One region of the Vibrio sp. 11986-1-5 genome, then DNA from elsewhere that is predicted to be linked to it. Evidence: predicted binding sites of a transcription regulator. Region 1 holds the regulator's gene; each other region holds the start of a gene.

Region 1 (7,832 bases):
TGATAAAGCCTCAGCCACTATTCATCCCGGCGATAAAGTCGGTTTGGTCGGCAAAAATGGCTGCGGTAAATCAACGCTATTTGCATTAATGAAAGAGGAGCTATCGATTGATGCCGGCTCATTTAATCAACCGGCTCATTGGGAATTGGCCTGGGTTGCCCAAGAAACGCCCGCTTTAGAGCGACAAGCTTTAGAGTACGTGATTGATGGTGATCGAGAATATCGTCGCTTAGAACAACAACTCCGTGAAGCCGAGCAACAAGATAATGGCACCCGTGTCGCCGAATTACATGGTCATATTGAAACCATTGGTGGTTACAGTATTCAAGCGCGTGCAGCCGAACTTCTGGATGGTTTAGGCTTTAGTCAGCAACAAATGAGTTGGAATTTGACCCAATTTTCTGGTGGTTGGCGTATGCGCCTTAACCTTGCCCAAGCGCTGATTTGTCGCTCTGATTTGCTGCTGCTTGATGAACCAACCAACCACCTCGATTTAGATGCGGTCATGTGGCTCGAGCGTTGGCTACAAACCTATCCTGGTACGTTATTACTGATCTCTCACGATCGCGATTTTCTTGATCCGATCGTCAATCGGATTATCCATATTGAAAATCAGCAGCTCAATGAATACACCGGTAACTACTCATCGTTTGAAGTACAACGCGCGCAAAAGCTAATGCAGCAACAAGCGCAATATCAAAAACAGCAAAAGCAGATGGCACACATGCAAAGCTATATTGATCGCTTTCGCTATAAAGCCTCAAAAGCGCGCCAAGCACAAAGCCGAATTAAAGCACTGGAAAAAATGGAGCAAGTTTTACCAGCGCAATTTGATAACCCCTTTAGCTTTGAGTTTCGTCAACCCGCAGCCTTGCCTAATCCGATTTTAATGATGGATAACGTGGCCGCCGGATATGACGATCGACTGATCCTCGAAAAGATTCGTCTTAACTTAGTCCCGGGTAGCCGAATTGGTTTGCTAGGACGTAATGGCGCGGGTAAATCAACATTAATCAAACTGCTCTCCAGTGAACTGAAACCGCAAAGTGGCGATCTCACTTACTCTCAAGGCGTGAAAATCGGCTACTTTGCCCAGCATCAGTTGGAAACATTACATCCACAAGAAACGCCGTTACAGCACATGATGCAGATTGCTCCTGATAAAACCGAACTTGAGCTGCGCAATTATTTAGGCAGTTTTGGTTTTCAGGGGGAAAAAGCGCTAGAAAAAGTGGCCCCTTTCTCCGGTGGCGAGAAAGCCCGTTTAGTACTAGCACTGATTGTCTGGCAAAAACCTAATCTATTGTTGTTGGACGAACCGACCAACCATTTAGATTTAGACATGCGCCAAGCTTTGACCTTTGCCTTACAAAGCTTTGAGGGAGCGATGGTGATCGTCAGTCATGACCGCTATCTACTACGCGCAACCACTGACGAGCTGTATTTAGTGCATGATCAGCAAGTCGCTCCTTTTGATGGTGACTTAACCGATTACTACAAATGGCTAACCGATCAACAGAAAATTGCGCGTAAAGAAGCCCAAGCCACTCAACCCGTCAAAGACAGCGCCAACAGTGCTGCAGCGAAAAAAGAACAAAAACGCCGCGAAGCCGATTTTCGTAAACAGACCGCGCCAATTCGCAAAAAATTGACACAGTTAGAAGAGAAAATGGATAAGTTGAATGCGATTCTCGCTCAAGCCGAGTTAACCCTTTCTGAGTCCAGTTTGTATGACGCGGAAAATAAAGCCCAATTAACCGAAGTGATTGCTAATCAGGCCACAGCAAAAAGTGCCCTTGAGCAAGTAGAAAGTGATTGGATGGCCGAGCAAGAACATCTTGAGCAACTGGAACAGGAATTTCATCAATCATGATACCAACACACGCGCATTCATCATTAACGTTAGAAGGCTTATGGCAATTTAGCCTTGACTATTATGCGGTTAATGAAGTGAAAGAAGCGTGCTTGTGTCTGCAAAACCAGTTTCAGGGGAATGTTAATTTACTCTTGCTGCTCAAATGGTTAGACGAACAACAACTCAGCATTAACGATTCAGAATGGCCACGCTTATTGGCGTGTTTAAATCATTCAGAAAGCTTAGTTCACTCTTTTCGTGAGTTGCGCCGTAAACTAAAGTCTCACCTATCAGAAACACTATACCGTGAAGCGCTACAGTTTGAATTACGGTTAGAAAAACAGCAGCAAGCAGAGCTGATCGCCTGCGTACAGGGGTTCCGATTATCCCCGACCAAAGACCTAGCGTTGACTGAGCGCTACTGTCGACAACTTGGCGCTGAGCATTTGATCTCTCTGTTCTCTACCTCGGTAAAACCAACATGATGATCATAAAGAATTGAGGTTTTTTATGTCGCCGTTTACTGCCGCGAATGGATTAACCAACCCACATTTACAAACTCTGCTACCGCGCTTAATTCGTCGAGCGGCTTGCTTTACGCCGGTTTGGCAAACTTTAACCACGCCAGATAACGATTTTCTTGATTTAGCATGGAGTGAGCCAGCTACCCCCGGTGTCGATAAGCCCATTTTTGTCTTATTTCACGGTTTAGAAGGCAGTTTTTATAGCCCTTATGCGAATGGTTTAATGGATGCGTTTGCTCGACATGGTTGGCTATCGGTGATGATGCATTTTCGAGGCTGCAGCGGAAAACCCAACCGCTTAGCTCGAGCTTACCATTCGGGTGAAACAGAAGACGCGCGTTTCGTACTTGAATACCTACGAGCACAATTCCCTCAGCGCACCATTATTGCGACTGGAGTCTCTTTAGGCGGTAATATGCTGGTCAACTATTTGGCGCGCTATCGGGATGATCCTATTGTCGATGCAGCCACCATCATTTCCGCACCACTGGATTTAGCAGCGTGTTCGCAACGTATTGAACAGGGCTTTTCAAAAATTTATCGCCGTTATTTACTCTCATCATTAAAAAATAATGCGTTAAAAAAAGCGCCATTGCTGCAAGATGAGCTAGGTTTAACCACGCAATGCATTCGTCAAGTAAGCAAGCTCTACCAATTTGATGATTTGATCACCGCACCGCTACACGGTTTTAAAGATGCTCAAGAATACTATCAACAATGCTCAGGCCTGATGAAATTAGGCGCGATTACTATCCCTACGCTGATCATTCATGCTGCCGATGATCCGTTTATGACTGAAGCAGTGATCCCGCGCGGCCCTTTAAACCCAGAGATTAACTACCAATTATTTGAACACGGTGGCCATGTTGGTTTTTTAACTGGCAGCTTAGGTCAACCTAGGTTCTGGCTTGAGCAGGCTTTGCCGAGTTACTACGTTGATTGGCGACAGAGATAAAAATTAGCGTCCTATTGCAGCGAAACATCGTAAAACAGAGATTATCAGTTCATAAAATCATGAGGTATTTATGATCGTTCCTTGGCAACATATCGCCAGTGACACTCTAGACAATTTAATTCGTGAGTTTGTCTTACGCGAAGGCACTGACTACGGTGAAAGTGAAATCAGCTTACAAGACAAAATCGATCAAGTCATCGCTCAACTGCGCAGTGGGCAAGCGATGATCGTCTATTCTGAGTTACACGAAACGATCGATATCAAAAGTACCGCACGCTGACGGCAAAAATCGGCGTTTTCTGCTGCGTTTTTTCCATGATATAGTGAAACCAGCCATGGGCTTTGCCCCTCAAGGATCAACAGACAAGGTATGTCATGTCAGCAAAACATCCCATTATTGCGGTCACCGGTTCATCAGGCGCTGGTACAACGACCACATCAGAAGCTTTCCGTAAAATGTTCAATATGATGAACATTAAACCCGCTTGGGTGGAAGGTGATAGCTTCCACCGCTTCACTCGTCCAGAAATGGATATTGAAATTCGTAAAGCAAGAGAACAAGGTCGACATATTAGCTACTTCGGTCCGCAAGCGAATGACTTCCCTGCTCTGCAAGATTTTTTCCGCCAATATGGCAAAACGGGCGCAGGACAAATCCGTCGTTATCTGCATACCTTTGACGAGGCCGTCCCCTATAATCAGATGCCCGGCACCTTCACACCTTGGCAGCAACTGCCTGATGATACCAATGTCTTATTTTATGAAGGCTTACATGGCGGTGTGGTCGACGGTGACATTAATGTCGCGCAACATGTCGATTTTTTAATTGGCATGGTTCCAATTGTCAATTTGGAATGGATCCAAAAATACGTGCGCGATACTCGTGATCGCGGCCATTCTCGTGAAGCAGTCATGGATTCTATCGTTCGCTCAATGGACGATTATCTGAATTACATTACCCCTCAGTTTTCGCGTACTCACATTAACTTTCAACGAGTGCCTACGGTCGACACCTCAAATCCTCTCAATGCGAAAGGCATCCCGAGTTTAGATGAAAGCTTTGTGGTGATCCGTTTACGCGGGATAAAGAATGTCGATTATCCCTATTTACTGGCAATGATTGATGGCTCGTTTATGTCGCGTCACAACACGATTGTGGTTCCTGGCGGCAAAATGGGCTTTGCTATGGAACTTATCGTGCAACCCTTACTCCAGCAATTAATTGAATCCGGAAAAATTGGTTGAGATTGCCTTATCTTGACCTGATGAGTAAGAAATTCGCATAATCGGTCAGGCTACGGTCTTATTAACACGATTACTTTTCATACCGTGATCATGTGCACGTTTTTGCGTAAAATATCCATGGTTTGATACGATTAAAATCAAGAAATCGCGTTCGAAAAAGGATACTATTCCTTACCGAACACAAGATAGCTTGCAGCCATTAGGAAGTCCTCTTATTCTAGTTAATCCATTAAGGCTTCGCTAAAATATACGGACAGCAGCGAGCGTACCCTGCAGAGGAAGTGAGATATTATGGTTCTAGGTAAACCTCAAACCGACCCAACACTAGAGTGGTTCCTTTCACATTGTCATATTCATAAGTACCCTTCAAAAAGCACGCTGATCCATGCGGGCGAAAAAGCGGAAACCTTGTACTACATTGTTAAAGGTTCTGTTGCGGTACTGATTAAAGACGAAGAAGGTAAAGAGATGATTCTTTCTTACCTTAACCAAGGTGATTTCATCGGCGAGCTTGGTCTGTTCGAAGAAGATCAAGAGCGTACCGCTTGGGTTCGAGCTAAATCCCCTTGTGAAGTCGCGGAAATTTCTTTTAAGAAGTTCCGTCAATTGATTCAAGTTAACCCCGATATCCTGATGCGTCTATCAGGGCAAATGGCTCGTCGCCTACAAGTGACCAGCCAAAAAGTCGGTGATTTGGCGTTCCTTGATGTGACTGGTCGTATTGCACAAACTCTACTAAACCTAGCAAAACAACCCGATGCAATGACTCACCCTGATGGGATGCAAATCAAAATCACTCGTCAAGAAATTGGTCAAATCGTTGGTTGTTCTCGTGAAACCGTTGGTCGGATTCTGAAAATGCTTGAAGAGCAAAATCTGATATCCGCACACGGTAAAACCATCGTGGTCTACGGCACTCGTTAACCTCTGGTTTAACATGCTTAAAGCCTGAATAAGCTACTTTAGTTCACCTAAAGTAGCTTTTTTGTTGTTCATTGTTGGCTACCCATTCCGTTTTTTACTAACGAAGATCGGTGCTTTCAAAGATTTTATCTGCTGAAGCTGCCACAAAGCCGCTATACAATTGACCGTTCGCCATTGGATAACGTTTAGCGAACTCATAAAAACCACCGGGGATCACTTCAACACCGTCGTTAAACGAGACTGGCACCTTATCAGCCATGGTCGAGGACTGTTCTAGTAACACTTCTGGTGTGCCCTTCACTTCACCGCCATTTTCATTGATAGTAAAGCCCGCCTGACGCAGATGATCATTGACCGCTTTCACTTCATTAAATGCCTTGAGCTGATTAACACTCACCGTAAAGTGATTGGCACCATAACCATGGGCGGCTAACCACGCCGCATACTCGCTTTCTTTGGCTAAGATTTGATAATCCACAAACGAGAGATCCCATAGACGGCCAGCATAAAGAAAGTCGACATCATCAAGGCGAGTCGTCTCGACTTGAGCCACTAACTTAGCCACGATCGATTGTAACTCTGCTGAGCACTCTTCGACCTTTAATTCACTAATAAATACCTTAGGTTGCTTAGGATCAGGATGCTCATAATGCTTCGCCACCAGCTTTTTGCTTTCAAACAGATAATCACCACAAGCAACGTAGCCTAAGGCCAGAAACGGCTTGGCCAAAGTCTCTATACCCAGTGGTGCTATATTAAAGGTTCGTAAAGCAATGTGGTCATTGATCAGTGCTTCGTCTTCCTGGAGCAAATGATGGACTTTTTCTGCCGCAGGGCAAAGACGCTGAATATAGTCATTCCATAAACATTGAAAAAGCGCACTTGGCGTCATGACGCCTCCTTGTCAGTGGGTGGATAACGCCTCTCGCGATAGAGACGTTATAGGTTAAACATTATCGACACGCTTTAGCTGTGTTGACGATTTAAGGCAAAACAACCCCTGGTGATAGTGTCGCGGGTAATTCTGTCGTTTGCCCTTCCATCGACGCCATTGGGTAAGCACAGTAATCCGCGGCGTAAAACGCGCTGGGACGCAAGTTACCTGACGCACCCGGCCCACCAAAGGGAGCATCGCCACTGGCTCCGGTAAGTTGACGGTTACGGTTAACGATGCCAGCGCGAATATGATCAATAAAATATCGCCACTCTTGATCGTCGGTCGACACTAACCCTGCTGATAGACCAAAGCGCGTATTATTAGCCAGCGCTACAGCTTGAGGCAGTGTTTGATAACGAATGACTTGCAATAATGGGCCGAAATATTCTTCATCAGGTAAATCATTAATCGCAGTGACATCAATAATCCCTGGTGTGACGAACGCCGCTTGTTGAGCCTTCGCTGTTAATAAACATTTTCCGCCTAACGCTTGTAAATTCGCTTGTGCCGTCAAAATAAACTCAGCGGCGGCACGTGAAATCTGTGGCCCCATAAAGGGGGCAGGATCAGCAAAAGGCTGATCAATGCGCAGCCGCTCGGTCGCTTTTAGCAGTTTATCGAGCAGCTGATCGCCTTTTTCCCCTTCAGGTAAATAAAGGCGACGAGCACAAGTACAGCGTTGTCCTGCACTAATAAACGCTGACTGAATAATGGTGTATACCGCCGCATCAATATCGCCATAATGCTCAGAAATCACCATCGGATTATTGCCGCCCATCTCCAGTGCTAACATTTTATCGGGTTGACCGGCAAACTGACGATGTAAGAGGTGACCAGTATTGGCACTACCAGTAAAGAGCAAGCCATCAATATTTTTTGATTGCGCGAGCGCAATGCCCGTTTCTTTCGCACCTTGCACTAGGTTAAGCACACCATCGGGCAATCCCGCCGCTTGCCACAATTGCATCGCTAGCTCACCAGTCCATGGGGTTTGCTCAGAAGGTTTAAACACCACTGTATTACCAGCCAGTAAAGCAGGAACAATGTGTCCATTGGGCAAATGAGCAGGAAAATTATACGGACCAAATACCGCCATTACGCCAAGAGGACGATGCCGCAATACAATCGTATTGCCTGCCACCTCACGTTGCTGCTGCCCAGTACGCTCATGATAAGCACGAATAGAAATCGCAATTTTACCAGCCATCGCCGCCGCTTCGGTGCGCGTTTCCCATAGCGGTTTGCCGGTTTCTTTGGCAATCACTTCTGCAATTTTTTCACTGTTGGCTTTGACCTGCTCAGCAAACGCCAACACTATTTGTTCACGCTCAGCAAATGGCCGATTTTTCCATGCGATGAATGCTTGGCGAGCCGCGCTGATCGCTTGTTCAA
Region 2 (7,832 bases), on a different contig from region 1:
TGATGTTTATCGATCAGGGCTTGCAGTTGATGCAGTCGTGCGCGCAATCCATTGATATTAAAACTGACAATTTTCATTTCTCTTCCTTTAATTTACTTTCAAGGTCGCGTTTTACGTAATCGAGAGCGAGTAAGGCAGTGCGTGGATCCACCTGATTCGATTCGAGAAGATAGATAAGATCGACGGCCAACTTAATTTCATCGGGCGCATCATCTAAAGTTGGGAGAGGGGGCATATCTCGTTCTCATCGTTCTATTGTGAGCCGTTATTCTGCAGGTTAATCAGTTGCGCTTCAATGATCGCTTTCGCTTGTTGGCAACGGTTAAGACGCTGTTTGGCTAAAGATAGGGCTTGTTGTGCCTGTGGATAGTAGCGTGCTGAGGTTTGTTCAAGTTGATATTGTCGATTAAGTACCAGCGTCAATAGACGCTGTTCCCATCGTTGATGCTGGATTAACTGTTCGGCTAATTGAGATTCACTCATATCCTTAGCTAAAGTAAGACGTTCGCTGTCTAGCCCATCGCGTTGCAAAGTATTCTCCCATTCGTCAACCACGCGTTGCAACGCCTCTAATTGAGTACATAAACGATCGCTTAGGTGTTGTACTTGCACTAGGTTGGGATTAGATTCACAGCAAGTTTGGCTCAACTGAGAGAGCGTGTGTTGTGTTTCATGTACACATGACTTCAAGGAGTATACGTTTTTCTTAAACAATTGACTGTCGAACCAGCGCCTTGCCTGATGACGATATTGTTGGTCGATAAGTTCGCTATAACACATTAAGCGTTGCAGTCGTTTAGTCGCCGATCCTAACCGGTCATCGTTAGTGATAGGTTTACGGTGAGTCAATCGTTTAGAGCGAGCAGGGAATAACGGTTTCACCATGGTTATTCAATAATTCTTTGAAAGGGGGGAAGCGCATCCAAAAGTGCTTTACCGTAGCGTTTAGAAACGATACGTCGGTCAAGCAGGACTACTCGGCCAGAATCACTTTCTTTACGCAATAATCGCCCCACGGCTTGAATTAATTTTTTACTCGCCTCAGGGACACTAATTTGCAAGAAGGGATTACCCCCGCGTTGCTGAATATATTCAGCATGGGCTTGTTCAACGGGAGAACTAGGCACAGCAAAAGGAATTTTGGTTATGATGACGTTTTGTAAAAGTTCACCCGGAAGGTCCAGTCCTTCCGAAAAGCTACCAGTACCAAAAAGGATGCTGGTTTTACCGCATTGCACGAGCATTTTATGTTTATTGAGCAGTTCAGTTCTGGATGTTGTACCTTGCATTTGCCAATCCCAAGCTTTTTTTAGAAATTTTTTGCTGATTTTTTGCTCAACTTCTTTCATTTGCCAGTAAGAAGCAAACAGGACCAAATTGGCTTGATTAGGGACAATGTACTGATGAATCTTTTCGACGAGATGATCGGTATATTGTGCCGCTTGCGGCTCATAATCCATCTTAGGGATCAATAGCTTGGCTTGGTTTTGATAATCAAACGGCGACGATAAGGCTAAAAATCGTACGCCATCTTCTGGCTTTTCACTGATCCCGGCCTGACGACAAAAGAAACTGAATGAATTTAAGGCTCGCATCGTCGCAGAAACCAAAATGGCCCCAACACAGCGACTCCAAATTTTTTGATCCAACTGCCAACCAATTTCAAGAGGTGAGACATTAACAATATAGTCGCCTTCTCGTTCATTATGGATTGCTAACCAGCGCGCGAGAGGGGCTCCTTTTTCTCGTTTAGGCTCAGCCATTAATTGCCAAACTTGGGCGAGTTTTTCTAAACGTTGTAAGAAGAAACCTAATTCGGCGAGAACAGGCTCAGCTAAACGGCTGGTCAGTTCACCGTCTTTGACACGTTCGGCGATTAAATCCGTAATTTTGCTCACGGTTTGGTTGGCTTTTTGAGAATGCAGCTTAAGTTCTTTGGCTTGTTCTTCAAGCCAGCTAGGCAGTTCACCATGTTCAAATCGCAGCACATTCTCTTCAAAAGCGCTGGCATCAAACTGATTTGGTAGTTGATTGAGGAGCGGGATCAGTTGTTGCAAGGCGTTACGGGCTTCATTTTCAAAGCGTGCGACTCGTTTGGCATCCGCTAGCGATATCGCGCGCGCGAGCGCTTGATTGAGCTTTTCTAACCAACTAACGCTGCCTTTCATACTGGCTGAGGCTGAGGCATGTTCACGAGCGACATGAGGCAGATGGTGCGCTTCGTCAAACACATAAATGGTATTTTCTGGTTCAGGAAGAATCACACCGCCACCTAAATCGGCATCGGCCATCACCAAGCTGTGATTGGCGATAATGACATCGGCTTTATCCATTTCTGAGCGAGCTTTTTGAAAAGGACAATCTCGATGAGTGGCGAAGCTACCATTACAACTGTGTTTATCACTGACAATAGTTGACCACACTAAATCAGAGATAGAGCTTGGCCAACTGTCTCTATCACCATCCCATTGACCGTTTTTTAGCTGTTGATAAAGCGTCTGCAACTGTTCAGTGTCTTTTGCTGTTGGTTTACTCTCAAACATCGCTAACTGATTGTTATCGTGACCACAAGCCACCGCCAATTTTTCGGTGCAGCAATAACGTTGTCGGCCTTTGGCGATCAGTATAGAAAAGTTTTGATCGGTGATGCGGCGATACAGTGGCAAATCTTTGTGCATCAACTGTTCTTGTAAAGCAACGGTTGCGGTGGATATCACCACTTTACGTTGATTAAGTAGTGCAACGGGTATAGCGGCCATTAAATAAGAGAGTGATTTACCAATCCCAGTTCCTGCTTCTGCAACGATCATGCGGGTTGAAGCGTGATATTGACCACAGAGTGTTTTGGCAATTTCTGCGACCAGAAAATTTTGTGCGCGCCGAGGGATAAAATTATCCAACTGATGGTGCAGGTTTTGGTAACTGGTACGAATGGATTGTTGAATTTTTGTGGTTAACATAACTGGACCTAAGTAGCAGGAGCAGGATAGTAACACAGCTTTTTGGATGAGCGGTGGGGAATTTTGTTGGATGAAATCGAAAACTTTGCCGCCATGAGTCCGATAATTGCCTGCTTTTAAATCAATTCTAGATCTTGCTCACAAAAAAAAACTGAACCTTCATACACTTAAGATGTTCAAGATGCATTTTAGTTTTTAATGCTTTTTGTTTTCTTAAATTTGGCCTACTAATCTGAAAGTAAACTTTAATTTAGATTTAAATTCTAATTATTGGTGTGTTGTTAAACTATTTAACATTTATTATTAATTATATTTTCCACCTTCAATGCTTATTAATAGAGTGGGATTTAGATTTAACTTGTTGTTATTTAATGGTTTATTTTGTTTTTATAAATATTTTTTTTCATATTTGACATGCGCCGTATTCTTTTGCAATCTAAAGCTCGAATTTAGTGGCGATGGTAACTAACCGCAGAGTTAGCCGACCATCTTCTAAAACTAAGGGAACCGAAACGGAATTCCCATACTAAGAAAAGGCAGTGGATTATTATGAAAAAAACTCTAGTCGCACTACTGGTTGCCTCAGCAGCAACGTCAGTAAACGCAGCAGATATCTACAAATCAGACGACGTAACTGTTGATTTCTACGGTCAACTTCGTCAGCACGTTGAGTTTACAAACAAAAAAGACGCAAACGGTAACAGTGTCGATCCTAAAATCGACCAAGGTTCTTCACGTGTCGGTGTAAACCTCACTTACAAAGCCCTTGAAGAAGGTTTGGACGTTGTTGCTAAAGTTGAGTACCGTGTTGGTGAAAGCTGGGAATTGCGTCAGCACTACATCGGTATGAGTTCAGAGTACGGTGTAATGACCTACGGTAAACATATCCCAATCTATGATGATGTTTACGGTGCTGAATATTCGTACCATTATGGTTTGGCGCCATATCGTGGTGGTCTGGATACTAAAGAAAACTTTTGGCAAAGCAGTGCAATTAAATACCAATTGGATCTAGACAATAGCTGGGTGAAAGCACAATACAACCTAGCTGAGAATAACACCAATGCTGAGTTGTTCGAGATCTACGCTGGTACCACTTATGATTCATGGGCTCTGCATATTGGTGGCGCTTCGATGACTGACAAAGTTGGCGTGAAAAATGTTGAGTCTACTTACTTTGAAGCGACAGCTGAGTACCTACTAGGTAAAGGTAAAGTTGGTTTTACTTATGCTTATAACGAAGATAAGAACAAACTGACTGATGGTAAAGTGAAATCTAACGGTTTCCATCTAGGTGCTAAGTACGAAGTTGCTCCAAAAACCTCGCTTTACGGTGGTGCGCAATTTATCGACGGTAAGAACGATGAAGCAGACATTACTAACCTATATCTAGGTGCTGAGTACATGTTTGCTAAATGGGCACGTACTTATGTTGAATACGGTTTCAACGATACTGACGACGTGAAAAACGTAAGCAGCCTTGCTATTGGTGCTCGTGTTTACTGGTAATTCATAACGTTATCGTTACTATAAGCCCAGCTATGCTGGGCTTTTTTATGTTTTATGGGAGAAACTATCGTAATGACGACTTATATCAATCTAATCTGGCGTGGATGCTTACTGGCTTGCAGTATGGTTAGTCTGGCTCATGCTCAAGTACAATTAGTGGTGCCTGAGGCGATTAACTTATCCGTCGTCAATTTAGAAAAACCGCGGCTCGAAGGTGGGTTATTTAGTAGCAATAAAACGCTGGTTTTGCCTAATGGGACGCATCAAATCGCTTTTCGTTACTCCCAGCCATTTGTGAATCGCGATACGGTAGAGACGGTCAGCAGTGAATTAGTCATCGTGCGCTTTAATGCTGAAAATCAAGAGCTAACATTTCAGGTGCCCGATTATCGCAACGCCCAGCAAGCACGAAGAGAGATTGATCAGTTTACTTGGCAATTGATTGATACTAACAACCAACGACCAATTGAACAGACCAGTGACATTATCGCTATCAGCGGTTTTGTACTTGGACAAAATTTTATTGATAGTGTGATGGAATACAATAAACAATCCGGTAAAGCGTCAATTAGCATGAGTTATCTGACAGTAGATAATCACGCAAAAACGACGCCGAATGATTCTCAGCTGCTTCAGCCTATCGCCGATGAAGACTCTCTTGTCAGTCAATTGCAACAGCTCTATTTGCAAGCGAATCAGCAGCAGAAAGCCATCTTTCGTCAATGGATCGATCAGCAAGAGTAATTGGGAAGACTAAAAACAGTTTACCCACAGCATTGCTTGAATTTTTTACCGCTCTCGCAAGGGCATGGTTCATTACGTCCGACTTTATGGTGTTTTGGAAAGGTGCCGTCAATGTAGAACCACTGCTGATTTTCCCTCACAAAACGTGATTGTTCTTCTAAGCAAAGCGTTTGCTTCTGATCAACAAAGAAGGCTTTAAAGTGCACAAAACCTTCGTTAGGATCTCTCCCCAACCAGGTTCGTATGATTTCTAATCCTGTCCATTGGCTATTGATCGAATCTGTGATCGCCTCGCGCTGAAGATCGGCGTGGCAAGAAGAATGGTAGGTATTGATGACAAAATCGACTAAGCCTAATACATGGGCACTATAGCGAGCTCGCATTAATTGCTCTGGAGTCTGTGCATCAGTAGGATCTGAATGAATCGGTTGGCAGCATTTGGCGTATTCAACTTGACGTTGGCAGTAACAGATATCCATAAAATAAAACCATCATAAGAAAAATTGTGGAGGAAGTTTAGGGATAACCAAGATAGCTGTCTACTGATGGCTATTAAACAAATCCGCAGTCCAATGAACGGCTTGATAATAACAATCACTGATGGTCTGTTCAGGTAATGAGAGCTGGTGAGCAAGGTCGTTCACGGTTTGCCACTCAGCTTGTTCATACGCTTTAATCAGTTGCAGTACCTTACCTAACTGACCGGCCCCTGAAACAATCGCGTCTTTGACCTGCTGCTCAATCGGCATCTCTTCAACAATATCTGCTAAGGGTTGATCGAGTAAGCCATCAATCAGTGAGAACATTCCTGTTAGAAAAGCATTACCTGATTGGTCGGCATTGGCAATATTGAGAGACAATAATTCACAATAACGAGCTCGCTGAATGGATAAACCATATAGTGCATCAGGCTTATCTTTATGAGTGGAGGCAATCGCGACTAAAGAGACAAAGCGACGTAATCTTGTCTCACCTAGATAAACTAGGGCTTGTTTAAAGGAGCGTATTTTTGAGCTCACCATGGCCGAAGAATTGACAAAGGTCAGTAATTTATACGAGAGCGTCAAATCTTTACTGATTAATCTTCCTAACTCTTGATAGTTAATCTCTTCCTTGGCAATTTCTTTGCAGAGTTGCACGATGGTTAAAAATGCGGGTTCCAGTGCTTTTCGTTGAATTAACGCTGGCTGACTAAAGAAATAACCTTGAAAGTATTCAAATCCAGCTTGCTTTGCTGACTCAAATTCTTGATAGGTTTCAACTTTTTCGGCTAGAAATTGTATGTTGTGTTTTTGATATTGCTTAATAAATAAGCGAGCTTTTTCGATAGGAACGGTATGAATATCAAATTTTATAATGTGGGTATGAGGCAAAAAAGCTACCCACTCTTTACTGGGTACAAAATCATCGAGGGCAATAGTATAACCGAGCTTTTTGAGCTCAATGATCGCCTTAAGCAGTTCCTCGGTGGGTGTACAGCCTTCCAGTACCTCGACAACCAAGTTACTGGAAGGAAATAGGGTAGGTACGAGGTTAATTAAGCTTTGATAAGGAAAATTAACAAACTCCCATAATTTTCCGGCACGATATTGTACTGACCAAAAGTGGTCCGATAACAATCGACTGGTGGCAAGTTCGGCATCGATTTGTGGGAAGGTATTGTTAGGACCATCACGAAACAGTAGTTCATAACCGACCGTGTTACGCTCTCGATCTAAAATCGGTTGCCTTGCAATATAGGAGTACTTCAATAGGACGCCCTTCTTAGTTATCTATCGCCTTAATGTACCACCATTAATAGTAGTACGTCTGTTAAGCTAACCCAATGGATGTTATTTAAAAGCGTTTTTATGTTCGAAAAGCTAATCAACTTTTGGTGATAAAAGGGATTGTTTCTAAAGCATAGCCTTGTGGAGAATAGCGTAGTACCGATCCTTGATGATGCCAATCGCCAAGAACGATCCGGATTTTTGTCTCTTCGTTATCGATATGATGAATGGCTGGTCGATGGGTATGACCATGGATCATCAGCGCCACTTGATGTTTGTTCATTACATTGACCACCTCGCTAGGGGTGACATCCATGATCTCCATGGCTTTATGGACTTTATCGCTGCGAATATCGGTTTGTACACGGCGAACAATACGTTTTTTTAGGCAATAAGGTAATCGGTTAAATATCCATTGTAGCCAAGGTTGATGGACTTTTTCACGGTAGGCTAAATAACGAACATCTTCGGTGCATAGGGTATCACCATGTAATACCACCGCAGATGTGCCATACAAGTTAATCCGTGCCTCTTGCTCAAGTAACATCACACCCGTGTCTTTCGCAAAACGTTTACCGACCAAAAAGTCGCGATTACCATGGATGAAGTAACACGGTACGCCAGCAGACGTCAGTTGCTGAAATTCTTGCTTAATTTGTCGACTAAAAGGGGTCGGGTCATCATCTCCGATCCAGAAGTCGAATAAATCGCCCAATACATACAAAGCATCGGCTTGGGTCGCATCATTACGCATGAACTGAATAAAGCAATCCGTAATATCGGGACGTGAAGGGGTAAGATGAAGATCTGAGATAAATAATGTGTACATAAGGCCGTTAATGGAGCGCAG
Region 3 (7,832 bases), on a different contig from region 1:
TACCTGCAAACACGCTGGACGAGAAGCCATATTTATTATTAACCCAGTCAACATCAGCGTATGAGCCACCCAGTCCTACACCAATAAACGCAGAACTTTTGGATTCTAGAGGGTAATAAATACTACTTTGGAAGTGCAGATAATGCATGGTGGCTTGATTATCGATTTGTTCAACTTGTGATGATTGATGGCTATAGAAAAAACCGATGCGTCCGGTTTGAAAGGAGGTTTCGATGGCTAATGCGATATTTTCCGATGGTTTGATGTCGTAGTGACGTTGCTGCTGATCTTCCACTTTGCCACCCAAGGTATAGCCAAAGTAAGGCGTCACATACAGTTCACTTTTTACTGGGAAGGCGAGTAAGCTCAATAGTAGGGGTAGCATAAACTGGGGGTAGAATAGCAATCCATGATGTCGCATTGTGATACTCCTTAAGTACAATTATCTATCCTACTATAGGATAGGATAGTGAGTGAAGACTCTCACTGCTCCGATAACTAAGAGTAAAAGCTTTGTTTGCTGCTCGTTCTGCGAGGATAAATGTGATAATCACTTGATATTTGTGTGGAAAAAAACGACAGTATAAAGGATTAGTGTATGCTTATGTTGTCATTCAGTGATTCTCAAGGAGAGGTGTATGGAACGCGATCTTAAACACGCATTAATGATTACCGCGGCAATATTTGCTGTTCTTATCGGATATGGTTTAATTACTATCGCCAATTAAAAGCTAGAGGTTCTGCTTATGGTGAACAGTGGAACAGTCTCAGGGCTAGAATCGAGAGTCGACACTGTTCGGCTCTCGAAGTTTCTGACTGGTAAAAATAGCTTAGTCGCCCAAGGTGGAGGGCAGCGGGGGATTTTTACTGCAGGTGTATTAGATGCTTTTATGCTGTCTAATTTTGACCCGTTTGATGAATTTTATGGTACGTCAGCGGGCGCGTTAAATCTTTGTTCCTATCTATGTCGTCAGCACGGTTTAGGTAAAGCTTTCATTCTCGAGCTAACCACCGATCCGCAATTTTTTCATTTATTCAGTTATATTCGACGTAAACAATACATGAATTTAGACTGGGCGCTCGATAAAATCAGCGATTATCCTTATCGTTTAGATTTGGACATGGGGCGACATGTCTTGGGCCAGCGCCAAGCTTTTGCTGCGGTGACGGAGGCTCAGTCATTAACCGATGCTTATTTTCCGATGTTGGGTGACGATTGGCGAGAAGTGCTTATCGCTACCTGCGCGATTCCAGGCTTATATACTCAAGAGGTCTCATTAGGTCAACATTGCTATATTGATGGTGGAGTGTCAGCATCCATCCCCGTTCAACAGGCTTGGCGTCAAGAAGCACGTTTTATCACGGTCATTCGGACTGAAACGTTAGAGGAAGAAGACCAACAAAATGCATTAGCAGAGCAAGAGTCTGATTCTCAGGTTAAATGGTTACGTGAATCGGTGAATCATATCCAGCAACATTGGCAAAATAAAATGTTGCAGTGGAAGCAAGATTGGAGTGGTTTTCTTCAACAACAAATCGCCAAGGCTCAACAGCTCAAGAAAGAGCAAAAACATCTCGATGTGTTAAATGGAGGACGCTGGCTGTTTGGGGCTGACAATATTTATCGGTTAAGTCATTTATTAGGCAATAAATTCGATGCGGGGCTCGCAGATATGTTGATGGTCCATTATCAAACCTATTCATTGACCAGTGACTTTCTTCATACACCACCAGATGATGCATTTATTTTACAAATTGTGCCAAGTGAGCCACTGAAATCAAGTTCCTTACTCAGTAGTCAGGAAGCGTTGCTTTATGACTACGAGTTAGGTCTACAAGCTGGCTACCGATTTATTGAAACCTTTGAACAGGCTAAGCGACTCGTGACTCAGCGTGCTAATCCTCCTGTCATTGATCCTTTTTATGGCGATCAATAGGAGGAGAGTGATTTATTGGTATTTTTTTTCCCCATATAAAACTCAATGTCATTCGGGTAGGTACGTTCCCTGTACCTACCGCTCAGATTAAAATACCGGCAAGATCCGCATACAGTTGGTGGTTCCTTCTACATCCATAATATCACCTTGAGTAATGATCACCAGATCGCCAAACTCGAGGAGCTTTTTGTCTTTTAGGGCTTGTAGGGCGGCTTGAGCCACCTCCGCTCCCTGACCATGGTTGCTATCAAAATAGAATGGCGTTACCCCTCGATAGAGCGCGCAACGGTTCAGAGCATGCTCATTACGAGACATGGCGAAGATAGGTAATATCGAGTTAAGGCGTGAGGTCATTAGCGCAGTTCGCCCTGACTCCGTTAACGTGACCATCGCTGTGACTCCTTCAAGATGATTGGCGGCATAAATGGTCGACATCGCTATTGTTTCTTCTTCGGTTTGGAAAGCGCGATCGATACGATAATTTTGTTGGCTGGCTTCAATCATTTTTTCTGCGCCGACACAGACTTCGGCCATAGCTTTGACGGTCTCTACTGGGTATTTACCTGCGGCTGTTTCCCCTGAAAGCATGACCGCATCAGTGCCATCGAGTACTGCGTTTGCTACGTCCATCACTTCTGCCCGAGTTGGCATCGGGTTGGTTATCATCGATTCCATCATCTGTGTGGCTGTAATGACGATGCGATTGAGCTCTTTAGAACGACGAATCAGTTTCTTTTGCACCGCGATTAATTCTGGATCGCCAATTTCTACTCCAAGATCGCCTCGTGCAACCATGATGACGTCAGAGGCGCGAATAATATCATCGATATTTTCATCACAAGAGACGGTCTCTGCGCGCTCAACTTTGGCCACCAATCTGGCATTCAGTCCGGCTTCGCGAGCTAAACGCCGAGCATAATCCATATCTTTCCCATTGCGTGGAAAAGAGATCGCTAAATAATCGACGCCAATGTCAGCTGCCAGCACAATATCTCGCTTATCTTTTTCTGTTAAGGCTTCAGCAGAAAGGCCACCGCCTTTTTTATTAATGCCTTTATTATTGGATAATGGTCCGCCGATAAGAACGGTAGTGTGGATTTTACTTCCTTGTACAGCGGTGACTTGCAACTGAACTCTGCCATCGTCGAGTAATAAAATGTCTTCTGCCACAACGTCATTTGGCAAAGCTTTGTAATCAATGCCGACGGTGTGCTGTGTGCCTTCACCGAGTCCGAGCTCGGCATCTAAAATGAAACTGTCGCCTTCATTGAGAAAAACCTTGTCTTCTTTGAAGGTCGATACTCGAATTTTAGGACCTTGCAGGTCACCTAATATCGCTACGTGTCGACCTAATCGTTGAGCAATTTCGCGAACTTTTTCCGCTCGTAAACGGTGATCATCTGCCGAGCCATGGGAAAAATTCATTCTGACTACATTCACCCCACAGCGAATAATCGTTTCTAACACACTACCTTGATCCGTTGATGGACCTAATGTAGCGACAATTTTTGTTCTTCTTAACGCTGCGGTCATATTTTTCTCCTTGAAAGTCCGGCCAATAAGTGCAACCTATTGGATCTCAGTATAGACCTAAGTCTCTAAAAATAGAGGGTTTAGAAAAAAAATGACGATTTCTCGATCCAACACCCATCTTGGGTCTTTTGGTGGTGAAATCTGTGGTTTTGGGGTTAAAAACACAAACTCAAATTTATATGCGTGATGGCTGTCACGGCTATACATCAAGTTGCTTCACAATTAGTTCGCAAAGTAAAAAAATTGGCAGGTTATTGAAATCTGGAGTGCACCATGTATATGGCTCAACCAGGCCATATTGATCATATTAAACAGGTCAATGCTGGTCGTGTATATAAATTGATAGATCAAAAAGGCCCTATATCGCGCATTGACCTTTCTAAAGAGAGTGAATTAGCTCCGGCAAGTATTACTAAAATTACTCGCGAATTAATTGATGCCCACTTGATCCATGAAACGACGGTTCAAGAAGCGATCAGTCGTGGCAGACCTGCCGTTGGTCTGCAAACCAATAATCAAGGCTGGCAATTTCTTTCCATGCGCTTGGGACGAGGCTATCTGACGATTGCGTTGCATGAGTTGGGTGGTGAGGTATTGATTGACACCAAAATTGATATTCATGAAATCGATCAAGATGATGTTTTGGCGCGATTATTATTTGAAATAGAAGAGTTTTTTCAAACCTACGCCGCCCAATTAGATCGGGTGACAAGCATTGCGATTACTCTGCCGGGTTTAGTCAATTCACAGCAGGGCATGGTATTACAAATGCCCCATTATAATGTGAAAAACTTGGCGTTAGGTCCTGAGATTTATAAAGCTACTGGGTTGCCGGTATTTGTTGCGAATGATACTCGAGCTTGGGCCTTGGCAGAAAAATTATTCGGTCACTCTCAAGATGTCGATAATTCGATATTGATTTCTATTCACCACGGATTAGGGGCCGGGATTATCGTTGATGGTCGGGTATTACAAGGCCGCTATGGCAATATTGGTGAGCTTGGGCACATTCAAATTGATCCTCAAGGTAAACGTTGTCATTGCGGCAATATTGGCTGTCTTGAAACGGTGGCGAGCTCGCAAGCGATTCGCGATCAGGTGTCGTTACGAATTGCTCAAGGAGAACCGTCGTCATTAGCAGAACAAGAGACGATTTCGATTGAGGACGTTTGCTTGGCGGCTGCCAATGGTGATCCGCTCGCCGTAGACGTGATTGAGCAACTCGGACGTTATTTAGGCGCTGCGATTGCGATAGTGATCAATTTGTTTAACCCTGACAAAGTGTTAATTGGTGGGGTGATGAATCAAGCAAAAACGGTGTTGTATCCTGCGATTCAGCGCTGTATTGAAGAGCAAAGCCTTCCTGCCTATCACCAACATCTGCAGTTGGTTGAATCCCGTTTTTATAAACAAGCCACAATGCCAGGAGCGGCTTTAATCAAGCAAGCGCTCTACGATGGTTTATTATTAATGAAAGTGGTTGAAGGATAATTTTTCTTCGTTTTTTTTGCACGACAGTTTACATTGTTCGCCTAAATTAATGATCTACCCAAGTGCCTCACAGAAATTTAGGTATATACTGTAAACGATGGTGCTTTTCTATTAGCGGGATTTTCTATGTCGAGTATCTTAAATACGGTCGATCAGCGTACCAATTTGGTGGGAGAGAACCGCCTAGAACTGTTGCTGTTTAGTTTAAATAGTCGACAGATTTTTGCGATCAACGTATTTAAGGTACGTGAAGTAATCAAGGTACCGCCAACGACTAAAATGCCCGGTTCTCATCCGAACATTATGGGGGTTGCTTCTCTACGAGGTGTTGCGGTTCCGATCATTGATCTTCGTCGAGCGATTGGTTTTCCTGAAACCAAGCTGGACAATCAAGAGCACAACTTAATCATTACCGAATACAACCGTACCGTGCAGGGTTTTTTGGTTGGCCAGGTACGCAATATCATTAATACCGCATGGACCGAGATTCAGCCACCACCAAAGTCGGTTGGGCGTTCAAACTACCTGACCGCGATTACGCACATTAAAGAGCAAAATCAAAACCATATTGTTGAAGTGATTGACGTAGAGAAAGTGCTCGCTGAAATCATCGACTATGATGTCTCGATTTCTGAACATGTGTTAGATCATGACATATTAGGTGAAATGGTTGGGCGTAACATTTTGATTGTTGACGACTCTTCCACTGCCCGTAAGCAAATTAAAGATACTTTATCTCAACTTGGCTTAAATATTATCGAGTGTTGGGATGGTTTAGAAGCCTTGAAGTTACTAAAATCATGGTGTGATGAAGGTAAAGATATCAATCAAGAGCTGTTGATGATGATCACCGATGCCGAAATGCCAGAAATGGATGGTTATAAGCTTACTTATGAAGTGCGTAACGACCCGCGCATGGCGAGTTTGTACATTACGCTGAATACCTCACTCAGTGGTAGCTTTAATGAGGCGATGGTACAAAAGGTCGGTTGTGATAAATTCATCTCCAAATTCCAGCCTGATTTACTGGTGCAAGCGGTACAAGACCGATTACGTGATACCTTATGATCCGCGCATAATGAATGACTAAAAACCCCGTCGTTGATATCGAATTAGCGACGGGGTTTCTATTTTCCGAATGAATGTGTTTGAAGTGGATTATTTCGGTTGTGCGTCAATACATTGGCCATGCACGTGTTGGCTCTCTCTGGCCATTAAATAGAGATAAAGCGGCATGATCTCTTGCGGTGTTTTCAAGCGGTTAGCATCTTCTTGTGGATACGCCTTGGCGCGCATGGCGGTGCGTGTTCCACCAGGATTAATCGCGTTGACTCGTAATGGGGTATCACGTAGCTCATCGGCTAGGATCTGCATCATCCCTTCAGTAGCAAATTTTGAAATAGAATAGCTGGCCCAACCTGAACGGCCACTGTGACCCACCGTCGAGCTGGTAAAGACAACTCGGCCTTGTGGCGAGCGTTTAATCAAGGGTAAAGCCGCTTGGGTAAGTAAAAGTTGAGCTTTGACATTGACTTGCATTACCTGATCGTAAGTGTGTTCGCTAATCGCTTCAAACGGGCTGATGTCGCCTAATAACCCAGCGCTATGCAGTAAACCATCTAATTGACCACATTGTTGCTCTATCTTGCGCATCAAGGCTTGATAATCGTTTTTGCTGGCATGTTGCATATCTAAGGGGATCGCTAAGGCTTGTGGGTAGCCAGCGTTGATAATTTCATCGTAGGTTTGCTGCAGTTTATCTTCGCTGCGGCCGAGTAAAATGACCCTTGCTCCATGGGCGGCGTAAGTGATAGCCGCTTGTTTGCCAATACCATCACTGGCACCGGTGACTAAAATAACCTTATCTTGTAAAGCATCAACAGCAACAGAGTAATTCACGTCAGATTCCTTTTGGTTATAATCTCGAATCTAATCCAACTTTGGCAGTTCAACCGTCCGAGATGAGGTTTTACTTTAAGTCTTTGTGACAAGGTGGTTACAATACACCAATTCGTATTAAAGAGGATGAGCACTTTGGAATTTTTATTAGATTACGGGCTGTTTCTAGCCAAGATTGTCACTGTGTTAGTGGCGTTAGTCGTGATCTTGGTGATGATAAAATCGGGTGGTGGTAAATCAGGCGCCAATAAAGGCGAGCTAGAAATCACCGACTTAACCGAGCAACATAAAGCAACCGTAGAGCGTTTAGAATCTTATCTGCATGATGAAGCGTTTTTGAAAGCACGCGATAAAGCAGAGAAGAAAACGGAAAAAGAGCAGAAAAAAGCCAAGCAAAAAGCACTCAAACAGGCAGAGAAAGAGGGTGAGCTAGACTCTAAACGCGAGCCGCATCTATTCGTGCTCGATTTTCATGGCAGTATTGACGCCAAAGAAGTCAGTTCATTACGTGAAGAAGTGACCGCAATTTTGGCCGTGGCTCAACCAGGCGATGAAGTGCTGGTTCGGTTAGAAACCGGTGGTGGCATGGTTCATGGTTACGGACTGGCCTCATCACAGCTTGATCGCCTCAAAGCCGCTCAGCTTCCTTTAACGATTGCCGTCGATAAAGTGGCCGCCAGTGGCGGTTATATGATGGCTTGTATCGCCGATAAAATTGTTGCCGCGCCGTTCGCGATTGTCGGGTCAATTGGGGTGATTGCTCAAATCCCTAATTTTCATAAATTACTTAAACGCAATGATATTGAATTTGAACAGCTTACCGCTGGCGAATACAAACGAACCTTGACGATGTTTGGTGAAAACACCGATAAAGCCCGTGAGAAATTTAAGCAAGAGCTGGAAGAAACCCATGGTTTGTTTAAAGACTTTATCCGTGACCACCGCCCAGCACTTGATCTAGACAAAGTTGCC
Region 4 (7,832 bases), on a different contig from region 1:
GATCACGCAGGTCGATTAGGCTGTGAAGGGAATGCTTATCCACAACGTGATCTCTTTCTTAATGCTTATCAAGCGGCTCTAAGCGTCGAGGTACAGCAGGTGATCGCTGATGGTTTTCAGGGTAAAGCTATTAAAGAAGAGCTTAACAAACGGCGAATAAAAGCCATTAGCGCGGCGGAATAAGCCCTACTCTACCGGCCTTGTTCCTATCTTCAATATAAAAAAACGCCCTGCTAGGCAGGGCGTTCTCTAAGCAATGCTACTAAGCCGTATCCAAAAGGATTACGCTTGGCCTTTCACTTCTTTTAGACCGTTGAAAGGAGCACGACCAGCGAGTGCTTCTTCGATACGGATCAATTGGTTGTATTTAGCAACACGGTCAGAACGGCTCATAGAACCCGTCTTGATTTGACCTGCAGCAGTACCTACCGCTAGATCAGCAATCGTTGCATCTTCAGTTTCGCCTGAACGGTGAGAGATAACTGCAGTGTAACCAGCATCTTTCGCCATCTTGATAGCTGCCAATGTTTCAGTTAGAGAACCGATTTGGTTAAACTTGATCAGGATTGAGTTAACAATACCTTTCTCGATACCTTCTTTCAGGATCTTAGTGTTAGTTACGAATAGATCGTCACCCACTAATTGTAGCTTGTCACCAAGTAGTTCAGTTTGGTGCTTAAAGCCAGCCCAATCAGACTCATCAAGACCGTCTTCGATAGATACGATTGGGAACTTGTTCGCTAGTTCAGCTAGGTAATGGTTAAACTCTTCTGAAGTGAAGGTTTTACCTTCACCTTTCATGTTGTAGATACCAGCTTCTTTATCGAAGAACTCAGATGCAGCACAGTCCATCGCTAATGTGATGTCTTTACCTAACACGTAACCTGCAGCTGCTACCGCTTCTGCGATAACTTCTAGCGCTTCAGCGTTAGATTTTAGGTTAGGAGCAAAACCACCTTCATCACCAACAGCAGTGTTGTAACCTTTAGATTTTAAAACTTTAGCTAGGTTATGGAACACTTCTGCGCCCATACGTACCGCTTCTTTTAGCGTTTTTGCGCCAACAGGTTGGATCATGAACTCTTGAATATCAACGTTGTTATCAGCGTGCTCACCACCGTTGATGATGTTCATCATAGGTAGAGGCATAGAGAACTGACCAGGAGTACCGTTCAATTCAGCAATGTGCTCATACAAAGGCATACCTTTAGCGGCAGCAGCTGCTTTCGCGTTCGCTAGTGACACAGCAAGAATCGCGTTTGCACCAAATTTAGATTTGTTTTCAGTACCATCAAGGTCAATCATCACTTGGTCAATCGTCGCTTGGTCTTTTGCATCTTTACCGACAAGAGCATCGGCAATTGGACCATTAACTGCAGCAATCGCTTTAAGAACACCTTTACCTAGGAAACGAGACTTGTCGCCGTCACGTAGCTCAAGCGCTTCGCGAGAACCAGTAGAGGCACCAGATGGAGCAGCTGCCATACCAACGAAACCGCCTTCTAGGTGTACTTCAGCTTCTACCGTTGGGTTACCACGTGAGTCGATGATTTCACGACCTAGAACTTTAACGATCTTAGACATTAATGTTTCCTCTCATTGAATTTAAATGTCAAAACTAAAAGGATAGCCGCACAACTTAAGCCGCTATCCATATCCTTTTACTTCAATTCACCGCGTTGGAACTGACCGGCTGCTTTCACAAAACCTGCAAATAATGGATGACCATCACGAGGCGTTGATGTGAATTCTGGGTGGAATTGAGCCGCAACAAACCATGGATGAGCAGGGTTTTCAATCACTTCCACCAGTTTCTTGTCAGCTGACAATCCAGACACTTTCAGGCCTGCTTTTTCAATTTTTGGACGAAGATGGTTATTGACTTCGTAACGATGACGATGACGTTCATGAATCGTCGCGCTGCCGTAAAGCTCATAAGCTTTAGTGCCTTTCGCCAAATGGCAAAGCTGCGAACCTAGACGCATGGTGCCGCCCAAATCGGAACTTTCGGTACGCTCTTCTACGTTACCTTCACCATCAACCCATTCGGTAATTAAGCCTACCACAGGGAATGGGGTTTCTTTGTTAAATTCTGTTGAATGCGCGCCTTCCATACCGGCGACATTACGTGCGTATTCAATCAACGCCACTTGCATCCCTAGACAGATACCTAAATAAGGGACATTATTTTCACGTGCATATTGAGCGGCAAGAATTTTACCTTCAATACCACGATCACCAAAACCACCAGGAACCAAAATAGCATCTACGCCTTGTAAGATTTCAATGCCTTTGGTTTCAACATCTTGCGAATCGATGTATTTGATATGCACGCTTAAACGATTTTTAAGACCTGCATGTTTCAGTGCTTCGTTAACCGATTTATAAGCATCCGGTAACTCGATGTATTTACCGACCATACCAATCGTGACTTCACCTGTTGGGTTAGCATCTTCATAAATGACTCGTTCCCATTCAGTAAGATCGGCTTCTGGAGCGGTAATACCAAAACGTGCACATACCAAGTCATCTAAACCTTGTGACTTGATAAGCTGAGGGATTTTGTAGATTGAATCAACATCCTTCATCGAGATAACGGCTTTTTCAGGCACATTACAGAACAGAGCTATCTTCTTACGTTCATTCGCTGGGATCACTCGATCACTACGGCAAACAAGGATGTCTGGTTGAATACCAATTGAGAGTAATTCTTTAACCGAATGTTGGGTTGGCTTGGTTTTTACTTCACCAGCAGCAGCAAGATAAGGCACTAACGTTAGATGCATAAACATCGCACGCTCGCGACCCACTTCAATGGCTAATTGACGAATGGCTTCCATAAAAGGTAAAGACTCGATATCACCCACGGTACCGCCGACTTCAACAATTGCGATTTCATGGCCTTCAGAGCCAGCAAGAACACGATCTTTGATCGCATTGGTAATATGAGGAATAACCTGAATCGTTGCACCTAGGTAATCACCACGACGCTCTTTACGCAATACATCAGCATAAACACGACCAGCAGTAAAGTTATTGCGCTTGGTCATTTTGGTACGAATGAAACGTTCGTAGTGACCAAGGTCAAGGTCAGTTTCAGCGCCATCTTCCGTGACAAACACTTCACCATGTTGGGTTGGGCTCATTGTGCCTGGATCAACGTTGATGTAAGGGTCAAGCTTCATCATGGTCACTTTAAGACCACGAGCTTCTAAAATCGCCGCAAGCGATGCTGCTGCAATACCTTTACCTAGAGAGGATACAACCCCGCCAGTAACAAAAATATAATTTGTTGTCATGTTTAACCTGAAATTGGTTGAATGAGGGAAATGGATTTCTTCTGGACGGGATAAAACTATACCAGAACCCATTTATCGCCACAACGTGAAATCTATCACACTCAGTTTTTTATTTTTTGCTTCAAATCAAACAGATTGAAGTCGGTGCTTTTTCTTTGCTCACCATGGTTGATTAACTCGCTCAAAATGACGCAGTAAGAAGATCCATGCGATACATGGAGTCAACGAACCTTTCGCTCTTGTCTTTTTACTTGTTCCCATAACGCATCTAACTCATTTAATGTCAGGCTGGTTAACGGTTGCTGAGCTGATGATGCTAATTGCTCTACAGCTTGAAAACGACGTACAAACTTATGATTGGCTTTATTTAAGGCCAGTTCAGGATCCTTACCTAAATGACGAACCAAATTCACCGTCGCAAACAGTAAATCTCCCAGCTCTTCCTCTAACTTTTGCTCATCAACGGGCACTTGCAGTGCTTCCGTCATGACTTCATCCAACTCTTCCTGCACCTTCTCCGCCACAGGGCCGATACTTGCCCAATCAAAACCAAATTGAGCGCATTTTTTTTGGATTTTGTTCGCGCGAGACAAAGCCGGTAACGCCTGTGGTACTGAGTCTAGAATACTTTGTTCTGTTTTGCCTGCTTGCTGCTTTTCTTTACGTTTTTCGGCTTGCCAATGGGCGTTGAGTTGCTGCTCATCGGCAAACTTGGCGTCAGAAAAAACATGCGGATGACGGCGAGTGAGCTTTTCATTAACGGTGTCTACCACATCAGAAAAATCGAACAAACCTTGCTCTTTAGCAAGCTGGCTATAAAAAATCACTTGGAACAGTAAATCACCGAGCTCTTCTTGTAAGTTGGGCCAATCTTGCTGGACAATCGCATCGACGACTTCATAGGTTTCTTCGATGGTATGCGGAATAATCGTCTCAAAGGTTTGTTGTTTATCCCATGGGCAGCCATGCTCTTTATCACGTAACTGCGCCATAATCTGTTCAAGTTGTACAATAGGATGAGACATATTTTCTCTTTCTTGATACGTCATAACGAGGTCAATGAACATCATCGCACCTCGTTATTGAAGGGTGAATCAACAACATTACGCTATCGCGATTCGCACTAATGGTCGCGGGGCTTAACCCAATCGTTTGACGAGCATGACATCTTTGATCTGCTCTGTGCGTTTGATGATCCGCTGTAGAACTTCAACACTGTTCACCTCTAACTCAAAGTCCATGATCGACAATTGACGTTTATAATCACTGCGACTTTTCATGCTGATCACTTTCACTTTCTCGTTAGCCAGTAATGTGGTGATGTCTTTTAATAATCCACTACGCTCCATCGCTTCAATACGTAACGTTAAGCGATAAGTTCCAATAAAACCTCGTCCCCACACGGTATCAATGATTCGCTCAGGCGCATGGTGAATCAGTTCTTCAAGTTGCTCACAATCGCTACGATGTACCGAAATACCACGCCCTTGAGTGATGTAACCACGAATGTCATCACCAGGGATCGGCTGACAGCAACGAGCAAGATGGGTCATTAAATTATCTACCCCTTGCACCACGACTGCATCCTTATGAGTGGTTTGAGTCGTTGTCGCTTTTACTTCACCCGCTAATTTTTCTAAGGCGAGTTTATCCTCTTCTTCAGCGGTAGGCTTGTTAACTAAGGCATTGATATGGTTGATTATTTGATTGATGCGTAAATCACCACTACCGACACCCACATACAACTCATCGGCACTGTTAACATTGAAACGCTTTAATGCGTACGCTTCAGCGTCTTTTAACTTAGCACCAATTTTTGCTAATTCATTTTCGAGAATTTCACGTCCCGCTTCGAGATTTTTTTCTCGGCTCTGTTTACGGAACCAAGCATTAATTTTAGCGCGAGCTCGACCAGAATGAACAAAGCCTAATGACGGGTTTAACCAGTCACGTGAAGGATTTGGCTCTTTGGCGGTAATAATTTCGACTTGGTCACCCATGTGTAATTTATGGGTAAACGGCACGATACGCCCTGCGACTTTAGCGCCAATACAACGATGGCCCACTTCTGAGTGAATATGGTACGCAAAATCGAGCGGTGTGGCGCCCATCGGTAAATCGACGACGTCACCACGAGGTGTAAAGGCATAGACCCGGTCGTCAAAGACTTGACTACGCAGTTCATCAAGCATTTCACCAGAATCCGACATCTCTTCTTGCCAATCAAGCAGCTTACGCAGCCAAGTGATTTTCTCGTCATAGCCACTACGCGCAGCCGATGCCCCTTCTTTATATTTCCAGTGCGCGGCAACGCCAAGCTCAGACTCTTCATGCATCTGTTTAGTTCGGATCTGAATCTCTATGGTTTTGCCTTCGGGGCCTAAAATCACCGTATGGATCGACTGATAACCATTAGGCTTCGGGTTAGCCACATAGTCGTCAAATTCGCCCGGCAAGTGTTTATACTTAGTATGCACGATGCCCAATGCGGCGTAACAATCTTGCAATTTATCAGCGATAATTCGCACCGCTCGCACATCAAATAGCTCGTCAAAGGCGAGATTTTTCTTCTGCATTTTGCGCCAAATGCTGTAGATATGTTTAGGGCGACCACTCACCTCGGCATTGATATTTAACGCTTTCATCTCTTGGCGTAGATCATTGACGAAATCACGGATATATTGCTCACGAACGATACGCCGCTCAGAAAGCTGTTTAGCGATTTGCTTATAAGTGTCCGGTTGTTGATAACGAAACGCGTAATCCTCAATTTCCCACTTGAGCTGACCAATCCCCAAACGGTTGGCCAATGGCGCATAAATATTGGCACACTCTTTCGCGGCTGCGCGACGCACTTCATCGGGCTGATCTTTCACTTCGCGTAAGTTACAAATACGTTCCGCTAACTTAATCACCACACAACGAAAATCATCAACCATCGCTAACAGCATACGTCGAACATTATCAACTTGTGCCGATGCTTCACTGCCCTGCATGGTGATATTGAGCTGACCAATCGCCGCCATCTCTTCGACCCCATGAATCAACTTGATGATCTCTTTGCCGTAATGCTCTTCAAGTTCTTCTTGATCCAGCAAACCGCTGGTGGCAATTGGAAACAGTAGCGCTGCCACTAAAGTGGCTCTATCCATCGACAAAGTGATCAAAATTTCGATCATCTCACGCCCACGCCATAGCAATATTGGGCCTTGAGAATGGCCATCAAGCCAATGCTCACACTGACGATAGACTTCCGTTAGCCTTACCGACGTTTTGCTCTCTTGCTGTAAACTAGCAATCCATTTTTCTAGTTCAAACTGTTCGTCTGGGTTTAAATGTGCGCTACGAACTGCAACCATAGAGATAATCCTAATTTTTTAGATTTTAGGGTATCGACTGACTTTCGCTCCCGAAAGTTCAGCCAGTTACCGATTTTTTACAAACAAGGCCATCGACTCTAGATGGCTAGTATGAGGAAACATATCAAGCATAGCTAATTTCGCCAAATGATAACCTTGATTGAGTAAACTTTGGCTATCACGAGCTAAGGTTGCGGGGTTACACGAAACATAGACAATACGTTCCGCCGCCAGCGCCCCGAGTTGTTCAATGATCCCAGCCGCACCTGCTCGCGCAGGGTCAAGCAATATTTTATCAAACTTTTCCGCCGCCCACTCAGCCTTCGTCATATCTTGTTCCAAATTGGCTTGGTAAAACGCACTATTATTGATCTGGTTCAAATCGGCATTTTTACTGGCCACCAAGACCATCTCATCGACGCCTTCAACCCCCACCACATAGTGAGCAATGCGTGCCAACGGTAAGCTAAAGTTGCCTAAGCCACAAAAGAGATCCAATACTCGATCACTGGATTGAACGTCTAACCATTCGATAGCTTGAGCAACCATACGTTGGTTGATTGACTGATTGACCTGAATGAAGTGAGTAGGCAAAAAATGCATCGTCACTCCCGCCTCTTGGTAGTAGGGCGCTTCACCTTGTACATGCTCCAACGGCTGGTTATCCGTCAACAAATACAATGCCAATTGATGACGCTGAGCGAATTCAGACAAACGTTGTTTATCCGCACTTGGTAACGATCCTAAATGGCGTAATAAAAGCACGCTGGTATTATCAGCCTTAACCAGCTCGATATGTCCTAGTTGTTCAGGATGCTGAAAACCGCTCAATAAGGGCTTTAACTCAGCGACGCATTGATTAAGATGAGGATCCAGTACTGGGCAATCGGTAATGTTGATAATACTTTTACTCTGTTTACGCCGAAAACCAACCTGCAATTGCTGCGTTTTTTTATCCCACCATAAACTGAGCCGCGCTCGACGACGATAGCCTTTATCTTGCTCAGTGATCGGTGCCGATAATGGCACCGTTTGCTTAGCGAACTTACTCATTAAATGGCTAAGGGTCTGCTGTTTATGAGCCACTTGCGCGCCACGAGAGAGGTGCTGTAAATCGCATCCACCACACTGCTGATAATGTTGACAAAATGGCACGATACGCTCAGGACTGGGT

What was found. Region 1 encodes CRP, which controls carbon source genes, mostly activating them, when cyclic AMP is high. Its sites were predicted from a motif close to TGTGANNNNNNTCACA; they were not measured.
Region 2: dinG (ATP-dependent DNA helicase DinG) is a predicted target of CRP. The motif match lies at 3,088-3,103, and genes of this name have one in related genera.
Region 3: mlc (sugar metabolism global transcriptional regulator Mlc) is a predicted target of CRP. The motif match lies at 3,653-3,668, and genes of this name have one in related genera.
Region 4: AACS00_RS14385 (CTP synthase) is a predicted target of CRP. The motif match lies at 3,384-3,399, and genes of this name have one in related genera.

What each region holds. Positions count from the first base shown of each region.
Region 1 covers NZ_CAWNVW010000051.1:95,158-102,989, forward strand. The annotation lists gene AACS00_RS13460 (ABC transporter ATP-binding protein) at 1-1,873, shown strand, start outside; gene AACS00_RS13465 (TIGR02444 family protein) at 1,870-2,340, shown strand; gene AACS00_RS13470 (hydrolase) at 2,366-3,334, shown strand; gene AACS00_RS13475 (YheU family protein) at 3,405-3,614, shown strand; gene AACS00_RS13480 (phosphoribulokinase) at 3,710-4,579, shown strand; gene crp (cAMP-activated global transcriptional regulator CRP) at 4,871-5,503, shown strand; gene AACS00_RS13490 (DUF1338 domain-containing protein) at 5,601-6,395, opposite strand; gene astD (succinylglutamate-semialdehyde dehydrogenase) at 6,487-7,832, opposite strand, start outside.
Region 2 covers NZ_CAWNVW010000011.1:379,074-386,905, forward strand. The annotation lists gene xthA (exodeoxyribonuclease III) at 1-77, opposite strand, end outside; gene rsmS (pleiotropic regulatory protein RsmS) at 74-235, opposite strand; gene priC (primosomal replication protein PriC) at 253-885, opposite strand; gene dinG (ATP-dependent DNA helicase DinG) at 888-2,960, opposite strand; gene AACS00_RS04715 (porin) at 3,510-4,469, shown strand; gene AACS00_RS04720 (DUF2057 family protein) at 4,542-5,213, shown strand; gene AACS00_RS04725 (YchJ family protein) at 5,234-5,692, opposite strand; gene AACS00_RS04730 (EAL and HDOD domain-containing protein) at 5,753-6,964, opposite strand; gene lpxH (UDP-2,3-diacylglucosamine diphosphatase) at 7,080-7,811, opposite strand.
Region 3 covers NZ_CAWNVW010000053.1:39,402-47,233, reverse strand. The annotation lists gene AACS00_RS15405 (porin family protein) at 1-421, opposite strand, end outside; gene cydH (cytochrome bd-I oxidase subunit CydH) at 639-728, shown strand; gene AACS00_RS15395 (patatin-like phospholipase family protein) at 747-1,937, shown strand; gene pyk (pyruvate kinase) at 2,025-3,470, opposite strand; gene mlc (sugar metabolism global transcriptional regulator Mlc) at 3,744-4,961, shown strand; gene AACS00_RS15380 (chemotaxis protein CheV) at 5,088-6,029, shown strand; gene AACS00_RS15375 (YciK family oxidoreductase) at 6,120-6,860, opposite strand; gene sohB (protease SohB) at 6,996-7,832, shown strand, end outside.
Region 4 covers NZ_CAWNVW010000052.1:38,827-46,658, reverse strand. The annotation lists gene AACS00_RS14395 (multifunctional CCA addition/repair protein) at 1-183, shown strand, start outside; gene eno (phosphopyruvate hydratase) at 283-1,584, opposite strand; gene AACS00_RS14385 (CTP synthase) at 1,662-3,299, opposite strand; gene mazG (nucleoside triphosphate pyrophosphohydrolase) at 3,521-4,324, opposite strand; gene relA (GTP diphosphokinase) at 4,439-6,658, opposite strand; gene rlmD (23S rRNA (uracil(1939)-C(5))-methyltransferase RlmD) at 6,725-7,832, opposite strand, start outside.